3 regions of the Blautia segnis genome follow, and region 3 is predicted to be linked to each of the others. Evidence: riboswitches for the same ligand, from Rfam matches in the RefSeq annotation. Region 3 holds a riboswitch; each other region holds the start of a gene.
What was found. Region 3 has a riboswitch for cyclic di-GMP ahead of H8S54_RS18085 (response regulator). Riboswitches for the same ligand answer to the same signal wherever they lie in the genome.

Region 1 (7,648 bases), on a different contig from region 3:
ACAGGAAGAATACAGGGAAGGGACGCTGACTTCCATCCGTGATAATTTCCAGGTGTTTGATTCCATGGAAGAGGGCGTGAAGGGCTATTTTGAGTTTATCCAGCTGGAACGGTACCGGAACCTGCAGGGGATCCGGGATCCGCAGGAATATCTGGAAACCATCCGTGCTGACGGGTATGCCACTTCTTTTTCCTATGTAGAGAACTGCATGAAGGTGATCCGTCAGTATGAACTGACAAGATTTGATGAAGGAGGATGTGAGACTATGGCAAAGACTGCTGAGAGTGTTCTGGATGTGATGAGGGGCTGGCTGGGGTTCAGTGAGGCCAATGGAAAGTTTAAGGAGATTATTGACCTGTATAACAGTGTGAAGCCGCTTCCCAGAGGATATGCAGTGCAGTATTCAGATGAATGGTGTGATACCTGTGTGTCTGCCGCAGGGATCAAGGCGGGATGCAGTGAGCTGATCGGCAGGGAGTGCGGCGTTGAGGAGCATGTGAAGATTTTTAAAAAGCTGGGGATCTGGATTGAGGATGGTACCATCACGCCGGAGCCGGGGTATGTGATTGTCTATAACTGGGATAAGGCAGCACAGCCGAATGATGGGTACAGTGATCATATCGGTTTTGTGGAGAAGGTTTCCGGCGGAATGGTAACTGCTATTGAAGGTAACCGGGGTGAAAAGGTTGACAAAAGGGTGCTCCCTTTGGGATGGGGATATATCCGCGGGTATGCGGCTCCGCGGTATGAGAAGGCTGCGAATGAAACCGGCGGGAATACCGGTACAGGAAAGAAGAGTGTGGAAGCTGTGGCGAAGGAAGTGCTTGCCGGAAAGTGGGGGAACGGTGAGGACAGAAAGAAGAGACTGCAGGCTGCAGGATATGATTATGGGGTAGTGCAGGCGAAGGTGAATGAGCTGGTGAAAGGCAGTGGGAAAAAGAGTGTGGAAGCTGTGGCAAAGGAAGTTATTGCCGGAAAGTGGGGGAACGGCGCGAACAGGAAGAAGAAACTGCAGGCTGCGGGATATGATTATGGGGCAGTGCAGAAACGGGTGAATGAAATGTTGAAGAAATAGGGAATGGACCTGCTGTTGTCTGTAGAGAAATCTGCGGATGACGGCAGGCTTATTTTTTTGTTTGAGGTTTCAAACTTTTATGTGACAAACATAACTGTCTGTGCTATTATAAAAACGATATAAGCGAAAATGACTTTTGCGGAAACGAAAGTATCTTTATATTTTTTTTACCGGTATACTTCCTATAATGGGAATGAATACTTGCAAAGTTGATTACTAATATTTTTCTATTATTACAGGTACAATAAGAACATGTAATAGCGGAAATGAGGTATAGTTACTTGCAGATAGAGAAGTATATTGCGGATAAAATAACATCTTTATGTGAAAAGCGTGATATCAGTAAATACAGATTATCGCAGCTGTCGGGAATTTCCCAGTCGTCACTGGGAAGAATCATGGCGCAGGAAAACCTGCCGTCGCTGATCACACTTGAAAAAATATGTACAGCTTTGGGCGTGACATTATCGCAGTTTTTTCAGGAAGGTAATTCAGAGAATCTGACAGAAAAACAGAAAGAAGTTCTAGGGATATGGAACGATCTGAGTACAAATGAGCAGGAAACAGTGATGTCAATGCTGCGTGGACTTCGGAAGTAGGAGAACAGTTCGAGTATATGTATCGGCTGTTCTTTTTTTGTTTTTGAACGTTAAAACGGTAATTTTTTTCTTGTGCATAGTAGAACGTTAAAGTATAATAAAATCAGTTTTTTTGCATAAGTTTAAAAGCTATATCTATAATAAGGAAATCGGCAAACCAGATGAAAGTCTGGGACGCAAAGCTACAGGGCCTGTAAAATGGCAGCCAGTTGCATAAAATGAGGTGCACTGTCTGTCTGACGGTGCTTTTTTACGGTGTTATTTCATAGGCGTAACAATAATGATTTTATCAGGAAAGAATGAGGAAAATAAAAGTATGAAAAAGGCAAAACGTTGTCTGATTGCAGTGGTGTCAGGTGTACTTGTAGCATCTGCTGTCTTGTCTGGATGTGGACAGTCAAAGAAAGAAGTATCTAAAAATGATGATCATCTTACCGTTTATCTGTGGGAAAATCGTTTGATGAAAAATATTGCACCCTATATCCATGAACAGTTTCCTGATCAGGATATTGAATTTATTATTGGGAACAATGATACCGATTTATACAGTTATTTTAAAGAACATGATGAATTGCCGGATATCATAACAGTACGTCGATTCTCTGGAACAGATGCACAGGACTTACAGCCTTATCTTATGGATTTTGCTTCTTATGATGTTGTTTCCAAGTACTATTCTTATGCGGTGCAATATTATAAGAATGCGGAGGATGAAATCCAGTGGCTGCCAATCTGTGGTATTCCGCAGACGATCATTGCCAACAAAACACTGTTTGATCAGTATGGCATAAAGATTCCAGAAAATTATGAGGAATATGTACAGGCCTGTCAGCAGTTTTATGATAATGGCATAAAACCGTATTCCATGGATCTTGGTGAAGACTGGTCTAATAATGAAATCATCCAGGCAGCGGCAATCGGTGAGTTTACAAGCCTGGATGGTATGGAATGGCGAAACGGTGCAGAGACTGCAGCGGATGAAGTAAAGTTTGATGATACATTATGGAAACGTATTTTTTCAGAAACCAGTCAGTTTCTTAAGGACTCGCACTTTGGTAAAGAAGATATCAATATTGACATCAATACAGGAACCCAGATGTTTGTCGAGGGAAAATCAGCAATGTTTCATGGACATCCGACGGTTATGCAGCAGCTGCAGAAACAGATGGATGCAGATCTGATCCGTATTCCTTACTTTTCACAGACATCGGATGAATCCTATGTGTACATGACTCCGTCCTTAAACATTGCATTTAACAAAAACCTGGAAAAAGACCGGGAGAAACTGGATACTGCACTGGATGTGCTGGATTGTATGATTTCAGAAGAGGGGCAAAAGCTGATTGCGGATGGAAGCGGTGTTATTTCATTGAATACAGATGTTCCAACCATGATGCAGGATGTGCCTGGACTGGAAGAGGAAATTAATAATAATGCTGTTTATATCCGGTATTCCGCTCAAAAATCATTTGATGCAAGTCTTGAGGCTGTTCACGGATTACTGTCAGGGGAAATGGATGAAACACAGGCTTATGATACTTTTTGTAGTGCAATGAATCGTAAAGATCCAGAAGAAAAAGCAACGGTGAATTTTGAAAATGAATATTCTATTTCACTGAACGATAGAAATGGCCGTGATGCAGCATCTTCCATTTTAACTACGATCAGAGAAGAAAATGATGCACAGCTGGCTCTGGCACCATATTATTATTTCACTTCCTCTATGTACAAAGGAGAATGCACCAGCAGCCGGGTTGGCATGATGACAGCGAAGAGTTCAGATACAGCATTATATGTTGCAAAAATCAATGGTAAACAGGTTTGTGAACTCGTGGAAAATTATCTCGCCGATGCGGATGAGAATTTTTACGTAACCAATAAATACGAATTACCAATTGCATCCGGTATGAAAATGATCGTCAATCAAGAGGAAAGTGGATTTTCGTTAAAGGACTTAACAGTTAACGATAAGAAAATAGACAAAGAAAAGGAATACTCGATTCTTCTTACAGACACCACAATGTCTGTATTGAAAAAAATAAATTCGAAATGTGAGATTGAGCAGCTTAAAGAGACAACATTATCAAGTGCATGGATCGAAGCAATGTCAAAAGGACAGCAGCCGTCAGCACCGGAAGACTATATAGAGGTTGAACAGTAAAAGTGGAGATAGAACAAACGGTAAATAAAAGAAAAAAAATAACAAGGCTGTTGCTTATACTACTTATTATTCTTTTAAGCTTAGGTTGTATCAAGTATCTGATAAGTAAGTCTAAGAAGTATATCAGCGAAAACGGAAAAAGCAGTATGGGAGCTGTTGTTGAACAGATACAGCAGACCTATGATCTTCAGGTGAGTGGATACTACAGCCAGCTGCAGTTGGTTGAGGAATTTTTACTTCATGAGAGGGAGCTGTCTCTTGAAACGGATGTGAACAAAAGTTTCTTTGAGGCATGGGAAAAAGAATCGGAAAGTACCCTTATATTCATTCAGGAGAATGGTCAGGCAATATCAGCAGGTGGAACAAAAATGCGGATTGATATGCCAAGTAAACTTCTGCTGGACTTAAAGAATGGATACAATATTGGAAAACTGGTGCGTCTTGATTATGATCAGAAGAAAAAAGACGGTTATCTGGTTGCGATCCCATGTCAGGAATATACGATCAATGGGGAAACTTATACGGCAATTGGAACTGTGTATGATCATTCGAAACTGGATTCCATGTTAAAACTGAAAGGTTATGATGGGAATGCATATTTGTTCATGTTGGATCATGACGGAAATATTACGTATACGAACCAGAGTGGTGATAAATACCTGCGTAATTATTCTTTGTTAAAACATTTAAAAGGGGAACAGGCTATTACAGAAGAGGAAGCTGATTTGTTCAAAAAGAAGTTTGATAACAGAGAATCCGGAGTTGCACTTTTGGGAAAACAGAACCCCTATTATCTGGGGTATTGCCCGATAGAAAGCAACAACACCATTTTGGTATGCATTGTGGCAAAGGGAGTTGTTGACAATGTGCTGATGGATTACCAGAAAACGGTGCTGTTTACAACAATACTCATGGCAGGTTCTATACTTTTACTTTTTGCCGGATTATTCTACAGTATTTCCAGACTTAGTCTTGCAGATCAAAAAGCAGAATATGAAAAAAGAAATAATGAACTTCATTTACAAACAATGAAGGAAATGGAAGTAGTCAATCAAAAACTGAAAAAGGCAAAGAACGTTGCAACAGAGGCTTTACAGACAGCTGAAAATGCAAATAAGGCGAAAACGGATTTCCTGTCTAATATGTCACATGATATTCGCACACCTATGAATGCAATCATTGGTATTACATCTTTGATCAGACATGATGCAGGTAATAAAGCAAAAGTTATAGAGTATGCAGATAAAATAGATATTTCATCACAGCATCTGTTAGGAATTATCAATGATGTTTTGGATATGAGCAAGATTGAGGCAGGAAAAACGGTTTTTAAGTACTCTGATTTTTCAATTTTGGAATTTATGCAGGAACTTGACACTATATTTCATTCTCAAATATATGAAAAGCAGCAGACTTTTACAATCATAAAAGAAAATATTCACCATGAGTGGGTGAATGGTGATCAGGTTCATTTGATGCAGATTTTCAGTAATCTGCTGTCTAATGCCATAAAATATACGCAAGAGGGTGGAAAAATTCAGCTTCTGGTAGAAGAATGTGAGACAAAGTCATCTGTCTATGCAAAGTACCGCTTTTTAGTCAGTGACAATGGTATGGGAATGTCGGCAGATTTCATGGATACAATTTTTGATGCGTTTACCCGTGCGGAAAGTTCCCTTACAAACAAAATACAGGGAACCGGACTTGGAATGGCGATTACTAAGAACCTGGTTGAGGCAATGGGAGGTACCATTGATGTGGAAAGTGAACTGGGACAGGGAAGCTGTTTTGAGATTCTCATGGATCTGAAAATTGCAGAGGATAGAACGGCCGCTCTGGCAGCACAAGAAGAAACAGATGAGCAGGATGGAAATATCCTTCAGGGAATGAGATTCCTGTGTGCAGAGGATAATGAGCTGAACGCAGAGATCCTGACAGAACTGTTAAAGATTGAAGGTGCGGAATGTACTATCTGTGAAAATGGCGAAGAGATTTTGAAAGCATTTGAACAGTCTGCTCCGGGGGATTATGACATGATCCTGATGGATGTGCAGATGCCTGTTATGAATGGTTATGAGGCAACAAAGGCAATCCGCAGAAGCTCCCATGAACTGGCAAAGAAGATTCCGATCATTGCCATGACCGCCAATGCATTTTCAGAGGATATCCAGCATTCTCTGTCAGCCGGTATGAATGCACATGTTTCAAAACCGGTTGAGATGACGGTACTGGAGAAGACGATCAGAAGCATAAAATCCGGCGGGGGGGGGCACCGAACCGCAGGGCATTGAACAGTGACAAATGGTTTTGATACAGTAGTGTAATTTTATTAAATCAGAAGGTTGACAAAGAGATGTATAGAGAAATATATTTGACAGACAGACAGACAGACAGACAGACAGACAGACAGGAGATTTAATATGATTTCGAGAGCAAAGAAATATGTGGCAGTGTTACTGGTTTTTGTATGCGTGTGTATGATATTTTCTCCCCTGACTGCATATGCGGCCGAGGATAGTTCGCAGCATGAAACTGTCAAAGTCGGTTTCTTTGCCATGGATGGTTATCATGTGATGGATGAAGAAGGCAACCGCAGTGGGTATGGCTATGATTTTCTTCGGTTGATGGCCCGTTATTGGGATGTAGATTACGAATATATCGGATATGATAAGAGCTGGGATGATATGCAGCAGATGCTTGAAGATGGCGAGATCGACATGGTAACATCTGCCCGCAAAACACCGGACAGAGAAGAAAAGTTTGATTTTTCACGTCCGATCGGAACCAATTATGGGATGCTGACCGTCCGCAGTGACAACAGCACGATTGTGGACGGCGATTACAGCACTTACAACGGTATGCGTGTGGCGCTTTTGAACGGAAACACCCGGAATGAAGAGTTTGCGGATTTTGCAGACAACAAAGGATTTACATATGTTCCATCTTATTTTGATACGACCGCAGAGATGGAGGAAGCCCTTCAGAGCGAAAAAGTTGATGCGATTGTTACCAGTTCTCTGAGAAAAACAAACAATGAGCGAATCGTGGATAAATTTGGCAGCAGCGATTTCTATGTCATTGTTAAAAAGGGCAATACAGAATTGCTGAATGAGATCAATTATGCGATCGATCAGATGAATGCGGTTGAGGGTGACTGGAAAACGACGCTTTACAATAAAAATTATGAAAGCATAGAAACTAAGAATCTGGAATATACGGAGAAAGAAAAAAGTATTATTTCACAGTATTCCAAGGACAACCCGCTGCATGTTCTGTGTGATCCGACCCGTTATCCATATTCTTATAATGAAAATGGTGAGATGAAGGGTATTATCCCGGATTACTTCCGGAAAATTGCAGACTATGCCGGGATTTCCTATGAGTTTCTTACACCTGCCACCAGAGATGAGTATATTGCTTATCAGAAAAATAAGGAAACCACAGATATGAGCATCGATGCGCGCCTGGAAACAGATAACTATGCTGAGACGAAAAAATGGGGGATTACTGCACCTTTCATTACGATGCAGCTGGCAAGGGTGACACGGCGTGACTTTGATGGAAAAATTAATGTTGTTACTACTGTTGACCAGACAGCATCAAATTCAATTGAAGATGCAATGGCACCCGGTGCAGAAAAACTGATGTGCAGTACCCGACAGGAAATGATGGAAGCTGTCCGTGAGGGTAAAGCAGATGCCGCCTTCGTCTACTATTACATGGCACAGGCGTTTGTGAACAGTGACACTACGGGCACCATGACATATACTCTGCTGGAACAGCCTACATTCACCTACCGCATGGTAATTTCAT
Region 2 (7,648 bases), on a different contig from region 3:
TCGGAACTCTGCCTGATCTTTTTCAGACAATTCTCCACTTCTTCGTCCGGCTTCCTCTTCAGGGCAATATCTGTAAATCCGACAATTGCATTCATTGGTGTCCTGATGTCATGGGACATATGGTTCAGGAATGTTGTTTTTGCAATATTCGCCGCATTTGCATTCTGTGCTTCTTTCAACGCTTCCATTTGTTTTTTCCTGCTTACGGAAAGGAAATAGACCAGAAGAAGCAGTACAAAAATAATCACAAATGAAATTCCGATAGCGAAGTCGGCATACTCTGCAAGGACATCCTGCAAGGTCATTTTCTTTTCTGAAACGGAATTCTGCGCAAGGACAACGCCATTTAAAATATTGGATGACTGCTCAATTGCTTTATTGATAATGGTAGCTGCTCTTCTGTTTCCTCTCGTTGTAAACATCGCTAATTCCTGCCGTTTTGCCATTTCTGCAAATGACAGACTTTTGGTCAGTGGACTTTCATTAAGAAGATTGATTTTTGAAGAGGGAATAACCGTTGCTCCTACTTTTCCCTTTGCTACTGCCTCCAGGCATTCCTCTTGTGTGTCATATTGTTTGATCTCTGCATCTGGAAAAAGAAGGGACACCATCAATTCCGAATACAGTGAGGTCTCTGTCGCTGCGATTGCAGAGAGACTGCTGCTATATTCTTTCCCCTGGTAAATAACAACCGGCGTAATATCAAAGATTACATCCGTCAAAACCACCTGAAACTGTTCCTGCATATAAAGATCCTGAATGATAGGACCGGCAATATCTATTTCACCAGATTGCAATGCCTCGTTCATCTGCACTCCCGTGGAACAGGGAACTGCCTTGATCGTGATTTCATATTTTTCCTGGACAGTGTTCAAAACGGTTCCAAGGATTCCTGTCAGTTTCCCATTTTCTTCACCGCAAAAAGGAAGATTATCCTTTAGATATCCCACACGGATTGTATTTTCATGTGCATCCAGCCATTGTTTTTCTTCCTTGTTGAGTGCATAATTTATGACCGCTTTTCCTTCATAACGGGCATACAGCTTGCTGCTGTAGTCCGTTTCTGTGTTGTTGATTTCTTCCAGGGCAGAATTTAATTCCTTTAACAGATCTGGTCTGGATTTTGATACACCAAAATAACAGTCACTTGCCCCGATATTGGCAATGGCAATAAAATCGCTGTTGACAGACAGTGCCGGAATCACAAGAGCCTCCAGTTCATCTGCATCCAGTTTTTCTATCATTTCATCATAGCCTTTACAGGCAACAACCTCTGCCTGGATCTGATTGCTGTCCAGCCATTTTTCCAGAAGTTCTTTCTGATAGCTTCCATCTGCAACACCGATACGGCAGCCATTTATCTGCTTTAGATCACCATCCGTAAGGTCCGCATGGTCCTCCCTGGTATAGATCCAGTATCGTTCCGTTAGCTCCTCATAAGAAGAAAAATTGATAGCTTCTGCTCTTTCCTGTGTATAACTGACATTTCCAAGTATATCTATTTCTCCAGCTTCCAGCATATCCAGGCACTCTTTAAAGGAAGCATAGACATATTCATACTTCCAGCCGGTTATATAAGAAATTTTCTGAAGATACTCATAGCCTGCTCCCTGCTTGTGTTCCCCGGAACCGCCTTCCTGAAAATTGGAATATGGAAAATACCCGACTCTCACGGTTTTATTTTCTTCTTCCATTGCCTGAGTTGTTTCCCCGTCACTTTTTATCTCCGACGCATAAACAGAAGCTGATACAAAAAGCAGCATAATAATTGCAAAAATGCTCAAACATAATCTTTTATTCTTATTTTTTCCTATCTTTTTATTTATTCTTTTCATCTTTATTATCCTGCTGTTGTTCTTCCCAGTCTGTCAGTTTTTCTGTTTATTCAATACAGAAAGAATGGCCACTCTCAGTTTCTCAATATCAATGGGTTTCGCTATATGTTCATTCATGCCCGCATCAAATGCTCTTTTTTTGTCTTCCTCAAAAGCATTTGCTGTCATGGCAATGATCGGGATCTCTGCCTTCTTTTTATCATTTAAATGCCGGATACACTGGGTTGCCTGATAGCCATCCATGTTTGGCATCTGGATATCCATAAGTATCAGATCATAAGTTCCCGATGACATTTTGCGACAGCTTCTGCTTTTCTTGCCTTTCTTAAAAGTACGAGTATATTTGTAAGTGGAACACTCTTGAAGTCTTGATCGTTATCATATATCAGTGCCTGAAGCATTTCATCATAATCATTGCAGTCCTGTATCTTAAATTTCAGTGTCTGATTCCCCAGACAGTCTTTGGCATAAGAGATATATTCTGCCAGCATACCCGTAAGTTTTTCTTTCACCCAGGATTTTTCTCCGCCTGTAAGACTCCGATTATACTCAAGCGTAAAGTACTTCTTATACAGATCTGCCTTAAAAAAAGGACTCTTTATTTATTGCAAAATATATGCCCGATTTGCCAATAGTAGTAACCGAAGATATTCCCTATTCAGACCAGATGGATTCCTCCAGAGATACAAAAGCATCCATCTCATGACTTCGCAGTTTATCTGGGAAGTCTTTTAGTCATGTCTAAATTTAAAAGCACCTACTTTTCATCTTAAGAATTCTGCGTTGCAGGATTCTTACCGCTTTTTAATCAGGATTGCGAACTTGTTTCGCAATTACCTATCATGTACTATTAATAATTCATGTTATAATAAAAGCACTGCCAAACAGACAGTGCACCTCACTTTATGCAACTGGCTACCATTTTACAGGTCCTGTAGCTTTGCGTCCCAAATTTTCATCTGGTTTGCCGATTTCCTTATTATAGCTTTTAAAATTATACAAAAAACTGATTTTATTATACCCCCTTACTCCGCTTTGCACAAGGAAAACATCCGGGCTACGTAGGCCGAATTCGGGTGAAATATACCGCAAAGTGGGGCGTGCAGATTGCAGGAATGATTTTTCAAACCCTTAGAACTTCTTTCTGTTTTTCTGTCAGATTCTCCGAATTACCTTCCTGAAAAAACTGTGATAATCTGTATTTACTGATATCACGTTTTTCACATAAAGATGTTATTTTATCCGCAATATACTTCTCTATCATATTCATAAGCGTCCCTAAGCGGTTTTCGCCTTTTTTTCGCCGTTTTCTTCAGCATAGGAAATCATACTTAACATATCAGCCACCTCCTTTTGCCGGACCGGTTTAGCAGCTTGCACCTGTTTGCAATTCAAGTCAGGTACAATACCGAAACGCCTTATCTGTCAAAATCCTTGCAAAGATCAGTCCCAGCGGAAGTGCTGCAATGATCAGAAGCGCAGCTGCAAACCAGGATGCGGAAAGGGATAAGGACATGATTCCAAGGTTATAAAATCCACGGTATAAATAAAGCCCCGGTACCATGATCACAATAGAAGGCACTGTCACGGAAATCCTTGGATAGCCCACCTTATTTTTCAGAAGGGAGGCCAGAAGCCCAGCTGTCAGAGCTCCGATAAATGCGGCCACTGCCGGAGGTAAGGTGGCGAGATCCACAAGCTCCAGCCGCAGGGTATTTGCAATTGCACCAAGTACTGCCGTAGAACAGGCAAGCCTTACCGGACTGTTAAACATGATGGAGAAACCGAACACGCCGAAAAAGCTTGCAATAAGCCGTGTGAGAATCCACATTGCAGCAGACATATGGATCTTTATAAAATCCACCGGCTGTAAGTGAAGAAGCATGGCCATGATCCAGGCAGACATAGTGGCTACCAGGACAATAATCAGTGCATAAGTAAGCCTTTCCATACCAGAACGCATATCCAGCTTTGCCAGGTCGATTCCGCTGGTAATAAAGGGGAAGCCAGGGATGATAAAAAGCATGGCACAGATATATCCTGCTTCATGCTGAATGGAAATCCCAAACAGGATTTCCCCTAATTTTAATAATCCTGCATATACAAAGCATGCCAGGGAGACAGATGTAACAATACCCAGAAACAAAGTAAAATGATGCTTGGTCAGCTTGCAGCGAAGGAAATTTCCAAGTCCTGCTCCAATAAAAGCACAAAACATCTCTACTGGTCCTCCGCCTAAAAGAAAGGTAAATCCACAGCATGCAATGGCGGCAGCCAGTCCCAGGGCTGCCGGGGAATAAAGGCCATGGATCCTTTCAATCTCATCCAGATAGCTGTGAAGCTCTTCCCCGGACATGTTTTTTCCCTCTGTTTCAAAGTTACGGATAAAATGCTCCAGCCGGTTCAGCTTTGACGTATTCACCCCTGTATTGGTAAGGCATAAAGACTGGGTAAAGCCGTTTTCCCCGTCAAAACAGGTGTACTCAATGGACATCAGTCCGATATCTGCGGTACAGGTAATTCCCATTGCTTCGGCCAGGGCATTCATGGAGCTTCGGACCCTCCAGGCTCCAGTCCCACAGGATAAAAACATGATCCCCACACGTCCGATAATGGAAGCCTTTTCGGTGATGCTTGCATTTATAACGGGGGTATTTTGGCCATTTGCATCGGTGTATTCATGCCACTCCACGTCCATATGATTTTTTCTGACCATCTCTGGCTGCATAAGCCCACTTCCTTCCGAAAAGTCCCTTTATAATTTCAGGCTGTCATTTCCTGCAAGTTCCATCATCCGCTCCCTGCAGGCAAGGACGATCCCGTCAATTTCCTCCATATGCTGGAGCATTTTCTTTTCAAATTCATGGATGGGAAGCAAAACGCCAAGTTCATCAAAGGGTTTCTCTGGATTTTCTTTTTTTACGCCGGTCTCCTGTCCATAAAAAACCACTGCACGGGGTGCTGCCTGCTGGATCTCCTGGAAAGTCTTCCATACAACCGCATAGGCCTGCGCCTCTGTAAGCCCCAGCTTGCAGGTATCCGGAAGTGCATAGAGGATTAAAATCCCACGCTGGCGCTCTTCTTTTTCCTCTTTAATTTCCAGCCCATCCGTGTAAGAGCGTACAATGTCATATCCATCTGCCAGGTAAAGTCTGGATCTTGGTACACATTCATGCCGGTCAAAGGTTTCCTTAAATTTTCCATAGTCATGGGCGGAAACCATCTTTCCAGCATCTTTAAGAAGCTCTCCTTCCACATTGGTAAGAAGGACCGGATTCTCTCCTGCCTTTCCGTGGAATTTTCTTGGGATCAGATAGGCTTCGCGGAGCAGATCAAACATACTTTTTCCGCACAATTCCAGAAGAAGGGCACTTACATCCCCGTTCTGGTAAGCGTGAAAGAGTACCTGCAAAAAGTGGTCCGGATCCTCATCCACCAGCATATGTTCATCATCCAGATACTGGTAAAACACTTCACGAAGTCTTCTTGATGCCTCCGGGGAAGCCAGGATTTTGGAAAAAATATCTTCTACAGCATGTTCTCTTGGTAAAACTGTTTTCATACTAAAACGCCTCTTTTTCTGTTTGGATCATGATGAGAGCTGTACTTATCTCTTTTCAGGAGGGATTATAGCATTGTTATAGTCATACCGCAATAGAATGAAAATTTTCTCTTTCATATCATATTTTTATGTCTGCCATATCATTGACCGTTGTATGTGTTTTCCATTACAAGTTTCCATGAAATAAAATTTGTGAAAAATACCGTATCTTATCATCGGTCCCCCAGCAGATCATTCCCACCGCATCTGCCATTTCCTGGGCATCAACACAGTAGGCGGACATGCAGGAATGGTGCCTGTAAGGACCAGCGGACATGATCAGCAGGTCTGTATTTCCAGATTCCATTATTTTAGAGGCCAGCTGTTCGGTGAGTTTATTGTGCGCAAGCTTCGCCATTTTGTAGTCCATATCCTTGTTTTGTATCGTCTGGAGAATAAGCGCTTTTTCATAGGCGAATACCCTTTGTTTCATAGATTCTACTGTTCCGCATTCAGGTGGACAGGCGGGATTCACGTTGTAACATCCACACTGATTTTCTTCACAAAACTTTCGATATTCCGGTTTGAACACAAGTTTTTGTGTATCCATGATTGCCGCATTTGAAAACCCAAGTTTTTTTGCTTCTTTGATGTAATCCATAGGATACCTCCTCCAAGTTTTTTACAACTCACTAAAATTTTCTCCATACGCTGGTTTTAAACCCGCCCAGCTACAATTGTGTTTTTTAATTCCCTTGCCGCAGCGCCCATAGGATGCTGGCTGTCATACACCAGACAGATCTGACGCTCCGGGATTTCGTCTTTTAGTGGGATCTGTACGATTTCTTTTTTCAGAAGGGATGGGGCTGCCATTGGCTGGGGCAAAAAGGCAAGGCCAAGTTCACATTTTACCAGCGGCAGGATCTGGTCCGCAGTGGCGGCTTCCGTATCCGGGGAAAGATCCAGGCCATGGGATAAAAATACACTGTTGTAAAATTTATAGGTCATAGTTTCCCGTCCAAGAGAAATCAGCGGATAGTTCTTTACCTCCCGAAGAGAAAGCTCCTGGCTTCCAAGGGCGGTAAACGTGGTACCGCCAACCAGGATCTCCTGGAAGGGCATGAGCATGATCTGTTTCAACGGGGAATCCACCTCTGCCGGAGTGGAAACTACTGCAAAATCGATCTTTCCACTTTTTACGGATTCAATGGCTTCCGGGGTAGAATGGTTATAAAGCTTCAGCCGGATTCCCGGATAAGTCATATGGAAGTTTTTTAATTTGTCTAACAGAAAAATATTCAGGGCAGTTTCACTGGCGCCAATGGCTACACTTCCGTGGGAAAGCCCGGAGCTGTCCGCCAGCTCCTCTTCTGCAACCTGGAACTGCTCCATTGCACCAAGCACATGGGTATAAAGCCGTTCTCCTTCCGGGGTAAGCTGTACCCCACGGTTAGTACGGATAAATAAAGTGGTATTCAGCTGCTGTTCCAGACAGTTCATGGCCCGGGTGATGTTAGGCTGGCTGTTGTTTAAAGCCTGGGCTGCCTTGGTAAAGTTGTGGTATTTTGCCACATAATAAAAAATTTTGTAATATTCGAAATTTACGTCCATAATATTTTTCCTTTTCTTTTGACATATCATATGTTTATTCCAACTATATCAATTATAGTTTTTACTTATTCCTGCGTCAAGCGTATTATGTACCCGAATAAAAAAGAACACTGTGACAGGGCCAAAAGCTGTTCATTGTAATATGGCAGCCCGGACAGTTTTCAAAGGAGGAACAAATGCTTACAGCAGTAACCGGTATTAACTGGGGCGATGAAGGAAAAGGACGTGTGATCGATCTTTTAGCGGAGCAGGCAGATGTGGTCGTCCGCTACCAGGGCGGCAACAACGCAGGTCACACAGTGGTCACCGACCAGGGTAAATTTGTCTTAAATCTTCTCCCATCTGGTATCTTACATCCAGGTGTGGTATGTGTCCTCGGGGACGGAATGGTAGTCGATCTGGAACATCTTTCCCGGGAAATCCATGAAATAGAGAAAAAAGGAATCCGGGTTACACCGGATCATCTGAAGCTTTCAAAGCGTGCCACGATCTCCATGCCATGGCACAAGGTACAGGATGAGTTAGAAGAAAACCGGCTGGCAAAAACCGACAGCGCCTTTGGCTCTACCCGCCGTGGAATCGCCTATGCCTACAGTGACAAGTACCGTAAGAAAACCCTTCGTCTTGGGGATCTGCTGCATTTAAAAGAGGATTCCGTAAA
Region 3 (7,648 bases):
GAAGCTTTTCCATTTTTGCTGCGTTTGCGTTGTCATTGTGAGAACCGATCGGACGCATCAGGGCTTTCTTGGAGTTAAGGGCTGCGGTCTCTACAGAGGTTCCTACACCTACGCCAACAAGAAGCGGAGGACAAGCATTCAGTCCATATGTTGTCATCTGGTCCAGAACGAAATCGGTAACGCCCTCATAGCCTGCGCCTGGCATAAGTACCATTGCTTTTCCCGGAAGAGTACATCCGCCGCCTGCCATGTATGCGTAAATCTCACATTTATCACTGTTCGGAACGATATCCCACCATACAGTCGGAGTTCCTTTTCCAACGTTTCTCTTTGTGTTGTACTCATCGAAGGTCTCTACTGAGTTGTGTCTTAAAGGAGCTGCAAAAGTAGCCTGTACAACTGCTTCTTTGAGAAGTGCTTCCAGCTCATTGATGTAAGGGAAATTTGTTCCGCATTTCAGCCAGAACTGAAGAACTCCTGTATCCTGGCAGCTCGGACGGTTCAGCTCTACAGCCAGTCCCTGGTTCTTGGTCATTGTCTCATAAAGTACCTTTGGAAGTGCTGCGCTTTCCTGGGAACCAAGCTCTTCCAGCTTTGCTACTACGTCATCCGGTAATTTTTTTCCAATATGGGCAACAAAATCTGCTACCATGTCTGTTAATACTTTAACTCCATTTTCTTTAGTCATGATTTACCTCCTGATTATTAAATGGTTGATATTTTTGGCATTTGATTTTTGGTTATTATTTATCTAAAGCAGTATAGTTCCTGCTTTATTTTCTCATCTCTTACGGATAGAACGGGAAAAGGATCGGCAGTAAGATCATACAGATCACAAAGGATACCAGAATCAGCGGCAAGCCTGATTTCACGTAATCCTTGAATTTATATCCTCCAAGTCCTACTACCATGGTGTTTGCAGGCATTCCAATCGGTGTTGCATATGCACAGGAGCCTGCGATTACAGTCGCGATAACCACTGCTCTTGGATCTGCTCCAAGGTTGTTTGCAAGGGAGACTGCAATTGGAATCATCAATGCGGTAGTTGCTGTGTTTGACATAAAGTTTGTCAGTGCACAGGTTACAATGAAGATTACCAGAAGAAAAATGTAATTTAGAGGTGCCTATTATGACTCTTAATCAACTCCGCTACTTCTGCACTGCCAGCCGCTGCCACAGCATCACCAAAGCAGCCGAAGAATTATATGTCACCCAGCCCACCGTGTCCGTAGCCATCCGTGACCTGGAAATCGAATTTGGAATCAGTCTTTTTTACCGGAAAGGAAATCAGCTGATCCTTACCCAGGAGGGAGAGGCACTTTACGAAAAAGCCACCTACATTCTTCAGTACTGCACCGAGCTTCAGGCTGACTACTCCAGCATGGCAAGAGTGAAACCGCCTCTTCGCATCGGGATTCCGCCCATGCTGAGCACGGTCTTTTTTCCGGAACTGCTCACTGCCTTTCGCCGGGAGCATCCGGAAATTGCTGTCGTTCTGGAAGAATACGGCTCTGTCCGCGCCTGCAATCTGGTTCAGGATGACACCCTGGATCTGGCTCTGGTTAATATGGAGCAGTATAATATTGATAAATTCCATAATGCGGTTCTGGCAAATGACCAGGTTGTTTTTTGTGTGAGTAAAGACCACCGACTGGCGGACAAAAAATCGGTTACTACCAAAGAAATGTCAAAAGAAGATATGGTTTTCTTCAACGCTGATTCCGTGCAGAACCAGCTGTTAAAAACACGGTTCGAAATGGACGGCTACACGCCTAATATCGTCATGCGCAGCAGCCAGATCTACACGACCCTGCAGTTTGTAAAAACCGGAAAATACGGCTGCTTCCTTTATACCAGCATGACTGACAAATTTGCCAGCTCCGGGATCGTCGGCATTCCCCTTAATCCGCCTGTTCGCGTAAAAATTGGAATGGTCTGGAAAAAGGGAAAATACATCAGCGGAGATATGCAGAAATTCCTGAACTTTACCAGGATGTACTACAGGGAACATCCGCTGACGCAGAAGAGTTCTGCGCCGTAAAGTTAATCATCAGAATACAAAAAGATACTACTTACCAGTAATATACTCATAAGTAGTATCTTTCCAATTTTACTAAATAAAGTACTCAATAACCTCTTCCACCGGCACTCTGGTTTTCTCATTATAAACCAGCACAGCCTCCCGGGCATTTACTTTTCCAAGGGCATACAGGACGTCTTCTTCACGGTTGAAATACCGGAAAGGCACTTCCCGGTTGTATGCTCTTGGATGTTCCAGATCAATGAGGATATCTTTTTCCTCGTAAGGCTCATCCCAATAATAAGGATCAAACAGCAAAATACTGCCGTCCTTCACTCCGGTAAGGAGCACATAATGGGGTTCATCCAGAAACAGTCTTACCACGGCTGCCCCGCCATGACTCAGTGCCTGGTTAATCCTGCTCCCCGGACCTATGTACACCTCAGATCCCGACAAATATTCACTGCTTACCGTCATCATCCCAAGGTTCCCAAACTCATTCAGCCAATTGGAAAGAAACATCATGGCCGCCCTGGATGTACCTCTTTTTCCCGGAATGCCTTCTTTGCTGTAGCAGTCCAGACAGTAAAGCATGGTATTTCGGATCACCTCCGGCGGAATCTCATCCCTGTCAAACAGATAAATAATCGCATTCAACATGGATGTGGGTCCGCAGTCATATTCTGAAATCTGATAATGCAATGGATTTTTCACGATTTATGCCCCCTCTTTTGTACAACTCCTCAAATAATATGTCATTATAAAAATGCTACTTACAAGCATGATACTTATAAGCAGCATATTATATGGTTCCTGTTTTTTCAATAAGAAATTATATTGTATTTCCCTTCCGTCACAAACAGCTTATTTCACTGGAATCTTAAACACAATTTTCTTCGCAGGTGCCGGCTCGTCTGCTGCAACTCCTGGCATGTGTCCGTCATCCGGTGCATAGAAGCCGAACATTCCCGGCTCCAGTACCGTATACCCCTGCCATGGACCAGCCACATAAAGAATAGAATCACTCTCCGGTGTCATGTCATTCCCCACTGTAAGGTTCCGCAAAGAAGCCCAGTAGATTTTCTCTTTTCCCTCTATTAGATACTGTAAATCACAATATTTCTTGTGGGATTCCATCTGTGAGCCCTCTAACGGTCTTGTAGTATAACTCTGCACAGAGGCAAACACACCATTTTCCAGATCATATCTGCCCGCCGGAAGATTTTCCTTCTTCTGCTTCTCAATAAATGCCAGAACCATGTCTGCATACTCCTGCAAATCTCCATAAAGATGCAGCTTGTCCGCATAATCTGTAATCATAAAAACTTCCCCCTCCATTTTTTACTTGACTGCTTCATCATCGCAGTCCTCTGTTTTTCAGGTAATTTGATTATATCAGTTTAAATGGATTCGCGCCATTACATTTTGCTTGACTTCTGATTTTCTTTTCGAGAAAATACGTCTCTACAGCCACCGTCTCAGCACATCCCTGAGCCGTGTCATATCCAGAGGTTTGGAGATGTGTTCGTTCATGCCTGCGTTTTTGGCAAGCAAAATGTCTTCTGCGAAAGCATTGGCTGTCATGGCTACAATGGGGATGGTTTTTCCGTCCTGTTTGTGGAGAGAACGGATTGCTGCCGCCTGCCTGTTCTCCCCTTCAGTCCATGCCAGCGGAGAAATTGCTATGGATTTAAACTGCTTCTCATTCATTGTGCAGTACTCGAACCGGTAAATATCCTCCGGCTTTTTCAGCCTGCTCCTGATATTTTCCGGGGAAAAGGCCTCTTCCAGGGTAAGCTCACTGGAAACCGTCTTAAACTTAGACGCCATAGCTGCCACAATTTGATCACCTGGCTGACAAGCTTAAGATTCTCCTGCATCTGCATTTCGCCCTTACCGCTGATATATCGAAACCGATCATTTTCAATATAAGCACAGTTTTTTCCATAAACCACATTTTTCAGTGATCCAGAGGTTCTGTTCATAAATTCCTCATAGCTGTACCCAAGATTATGCAGGAAAAATTCACTGATATAAGCAATCGTCAAATTTTCATCATAATATCCTGCAATAAAACCAACGGCGTGATTGTGGTAAATTGTTGATTGTATTGCAGAATAGGCTTCCTCACTAAGCTACGGTTCCTCAACGGAATACAAAAGTTCCTCTTTATATAACTGTTTCTTCATTTTCACTCTACTCCATCTATATAAAAAAACACATACTGCAGCATTCGCCATAGTATGTGATCCTATCCTGATTATTCTGCAGCTGGCTGCCATTTTACAGGCCCTATAGTTTTGCGTCACAGTCTTTCGACTGCTTTGCCCATTTATAGATTTGTTTAGAACATTGTATACAATATCTCTCTTAATTGCAATTGTTTTTCAACAGGTTTCCTAATTTATTTTTATCCGTTTTGCCATTTCCTCACGAAAGAAAAACCTTGTAATTTGTTTCTAAATATAGTACAATTGTACCTACAGATTTGTCCTGTTAGTTTAACGGATAAAACAAGCGCCTCCTAAGCGCTAGCTGTGGGTTCGATTCCCGCACGGGACGCTTATCTAGGAAAGCGGGTGAAACTCCAACGGAGGTGTTGGAATTTCACTCGCTTTTTGTTTTTCCCAGACTGACAGCTCAAAATTTATATCTGCATCGGAGGCATTATATGCTGACAATCATATACGGAGACGAACCGCAAAGTATTTACAATACGAATGTTTATTTTAAAAATACTTATGATCCGGAATGGTTTGAAACAGAACTTGCCAGAAAAATGGTTGAAGATATTGATCACTCAAATATTTTAAGCAGTGAATGTATTAGCAGTCCTGTTCTGGGACAAATCCCACCAGAAAGATTATCTGGCGGAGTCAAGACTTTGTTATTGATTCTAAATGAGCCAGACAAAATTTTTAATGCATCTGCATGTGGTGATAATTGCGCAAAATGGCTGTTAGAAATTGGAAAGATCAAGGACATAACAATTAATCTCAGGCATATGATGGACTTTGGAAAAAATACTGCCTTTGAAATAAAAGTAAAAAACGGAGGCGAACTTGTCCATTCCATGCGTGAACTGCTTCCAATAGCCAGTAAATATCTAAATGAAATGAAACCGGAGTGATAAGCATGAAAGGTTCTCATAGAATAATTGTTGAATCACGAAAAGTAAAATATGATTTTATTATAAAACGAAATATCACAATTCTTACAGGAGACAGTGGTTCAGGAAAAACCGTATTAATTGATCTCATTCATGATTACAGAAGATACGGTGCTGACAGCGGAGTACAACTCTCTTGTGACCGTGCATGCCGTACAATTGATAGTGAAGACTGGGAAAGAGAATTAAAAGAAATTTCAGATAGCATCATATTTATTGATGAGGGAAATCGTTTTCTAAAGTCAAAAAAATTTGCAGAACTGGTACAAGGTTCTGATAACTATTTCGTAATTGCAACCCGCGAAAAGCTTCCAACGCTTCCCTACAGCATTAATGAAATATACGGTTTTCGTGAATCCGGCAAATTCCATAATACCAGACAGACTTATAACGAACTGTATCATTTATACGGTGAAATTTCCGCAGAAACTACCATAGTTCCGCAAATGATAATTACAGAAGATTCCAATTCCGGTTACCAATTTTTTTCTGAATTAGCAAAAGCTCAAAAGATTACTTGTATTTCAGCAGATGGAAAATCAAATATCATTCAAAAGCTGGAAGAAAATCGAGATATAAAAGGAACAAAACTTATTATAGCTGATGGAGCTGCTTTTGGTTCTGAAATGCGTGAGCTAAATGTATATCTAAATAACATCGAAAATGCGGCGCTATATGCGCCGGAATCTTTTGAATGGCTGTTGCTCTCCTGCAATATTATACCAAATATAAATGTGCAAAATATTTTGCAAAAACCGGAAGACTATATAGAAAGCAAGGACTTTGTCAGCTGGGAAAGATTTTTTACTGCACTGCTGATAGATAAAACCAAAACTTCTTCTGTATGGTCTTACACCAAAAAGAAACTCTCAAAAGCATATTTGTCTTCTAAAGTTATAAATTCAGTAAAGAAATTTATGAAATTGATTAAATGGGTATAATCGCCGGGCCACTCGCTTCAAGGTGGCTCGGCGATTATCTATAAGTCTGCTTAACTTACTTCTCTTTCATCTTAAACGCAGCCTTTCCATTTTGTTTCACGTTATACAACGCGGAATCGGCGTTTCGGCACAGGGAGATGAAATCTTCGCCCTGATCTGGGAAAGCGGCTCCGCCGGCGCTGGCTGACAGCTGCACCTGTTCGCCGGTTGGAAGCGTCAAGTGAGAAATCATCCTCTGGAAATCTGCCATATAGTTCTGCACTTCTTCCAACGTCAGGTTCTTTAAATAAACTACAAACTCGTCACCGCCATATCGGCCGATAATACTTTCCGCAGGGAAACACTTCTTCATGGTTTCTGCAAAATGCTTCAGGCAGAAGTCTCTATTATTATGTCCATATATATCGTTATAGCTTTTGAAATTATCCACATCAATAAAAATGAAAACCCCCGGCGTCTTTTTATACATTTCATCTTCCACAGACTTCTGAAATGCCCGGCGGTTAAGGATTCCGGTAAGAAAATCTATAGCGGACAGTCCCATATAAAGCTGTTTATCCTTTTTTTCCAGCTTCCCGATGCATTGACATCACCGCTGCTGATACAGGTAACATAATTCTGTGAATTCGCATTTAACAGCTGAACACTGATTTTTCCCTGAAGCAGTTCATAAACTCCCAGCTGTCTGAGGTTCTCTATCATAATAGACACATACAGACTGTGAATCTGCGAGGAATCCTTCACCGGGACAAAAACTGTCATAATCATATTTCCAGTCTGGCTGGACTGATAGGGATCTGAATTAAAGGATTGCTCTGATTCCAGTGCCTGCTGATCCAGATTCTTCTGCAGACGCTCCAGAATTTTTTTCGGTGTCTCCCCTTCCATGGACTGAATCATTTTCACATCTTCCTGTACATAATTTTGCAGGTATTCCATGGAATCATTCATTTTTTCCGCATACAGGCTTGTGATCAGTTCCAGATGTTCGGTATTATACTTCCGGGCAATTCTGCTGAGATGGAAGTACGCGGCCACAATAATGGCCAGACAGACGGCCAGATATAAAATAAACAGTAATTTTTTTCTCGCTGTCCGGGTTGGAAATACAGGTATAATCCACCACTGCTGATTCTTCTTCCGCCTGAGCCTGATCTGTTCCTGAATTTATCCCCAAGTTCTGGGAACAGCCTCCCAGCAGAAACGCGGCAGATCCCAATACAGCAGCCAGGCCTAGCTTTATTTGTTGTCCTTTAAAAGGTGATTTACTTTCAAACATTTGTACTTTCATAAAATCTCCAGATAGTTTACTGCTCTTTTTTACAATTATATTCCCCGCCCAAATCCGCTGTCAATCTAAAACAAAGCCGACAGAGTTTTTTGTTCCCTGTCGGCTTCTGCTGAAAATCTTAATTATTTTTCTTTCCCATGCGGTGTTCTTACTTAAAAATGCAGCTGTCCCTGCAGCCAGATCAATCCCTTGAAACGCCGGCCAACTTCCGGTTCTCCAAGAAGATC

Region 1: it holds a riboswitch for cyclic di-GMP, as region 3 does, so the genes downstream of both, H8S54_RS17145 (ABC transporter substrate-binding protein) here and H8S54_RS18085 (response regulator) in region 3, are expected to answer to the same signal.
Region 2: it holds a riboswitch for cyclic di-GMP, as region 3 does, so the genes downstream of both, H8S54_RS18380 (hypothetical protein) here and H8S54_RS18085 (response regulator) in region 3, are expected to answer to the same signal.

Annotation. Positions count from the first base shown of each region.
Region 1 is NZ_JACOOT010000039.1:171,297-178,944, reverse strand. Features, by position in the region: gene H8S54_RS17155 (glucosaminidase domain-containing protein) at 1-1,075, shown strand, start outside; gene H8S54_RS17150 (helix-turn-helix domain-containing protein) at 1,357-1,674, shown strand; cyclic di-GMP riboswitch class I at 1,816-1,891, shown strand; gene H8S54_RS17145 (ABC transporter substrate-binding protein) at 1,991-3,835, shown strand; gene H8S54_RS17140 (ATP-binding protein) at 3,982-6,126, shown strand; gene H8S54_RS17135 (transporter substrate-binding domain-containing protein) at 6,256-7,648, shown strand, end outside.
Region 2 is NZ_JACOOT010000039.1:58,748-66,395, forward strand. Features, by position in the region: gene H8S54_RS16630 (ATP-binding protein) at 1-1,835, opposite strand, end outside; gene H8S54_RS16635 (response regulator) at 1,869-2,129, opposite strand; gene H8S54_RS18380 (hypothetical protein) at 2,105-2,347, opposite strand; cyclic di-GMP riboswitch class I at 2,739-2,814, opposite strand; gene H8S54_RS19205 (DUF6783 domain-containing protein) at 2,861-2,941, opposite strand; gene H8S54_RS19210 (DUF6783 domain-containing protein) at 2,912-3,016, shown strand; gene H8S54_RS16645 (threonine/serine exporter family protein) at 3,232-4,563, opposite strand; gene H8S54_RS16650 (DUF4866 domain-containing protein) at 4,591-5,397, opposite strand; gene H8S54_RS16655 (DUF2284 domain-containing protein) at 5,564-6,037, opposite strand; gene H8S54_RS16660 (LysR family transcriptional regulator) at 6,094-6,987, opposite strand; gene H8S54_RS16665 (adenylosuccinate synthase) at 7,164-7,648, shown strand, end outside.
Region 3 is NZ_JACOOT010000009.1:78,352-85,999, forward strand. Features, by position in the region: gene ttdA (L(+)-tartrate dehydratase subunit alpha) at 1-688, opposite strand, end outside; partial or broken gene H8S54_RS03785 (SLC13 family permease) at 789-1,106, opposite strand; gene H8S54_RS03790 (LysR family transcriptional regulator) at 1,130-2,041, shown strand; gene H8S54_RS03795 (hypothetical protein) at 2,114-2,734, opposite strand; gene H8S54_RS03800 (YhcH/YjgK/YiaL family protein) at 2,885-3,340, opposite strand; gene H8S54_RS18085 (response regulator) at 3,485-3,859, opposite strand; cyclic di-GMP riboswitch class I at 4,284-4,359, opposite strand; tRNA gene H8S54_RS03810 (tRNA-Arg) at 4,511-4,582, shown strand; gene H8S54_RS03815 (DUF4869 domain-containing protein) at 4,692-5,150, shown strand; gene H8S54_RS03820 (P-loop NTPase family protein) at 5,156-6,130, shown strand; gene H8S54_RS03825 (GGDEF domain-containing protein) at 6,186-6,674, opposite strand; gene H8S54_RS03830 (hypothetical protein) at 6,656-7,081, opposite strand; gene H8S54_RS03835 (hypothetical protein) at 7,125-7,421, opposite strand; gene H8S54_RS03840 (DUF3881 family protein) at 7,574-7,648, opposite strand, start outside.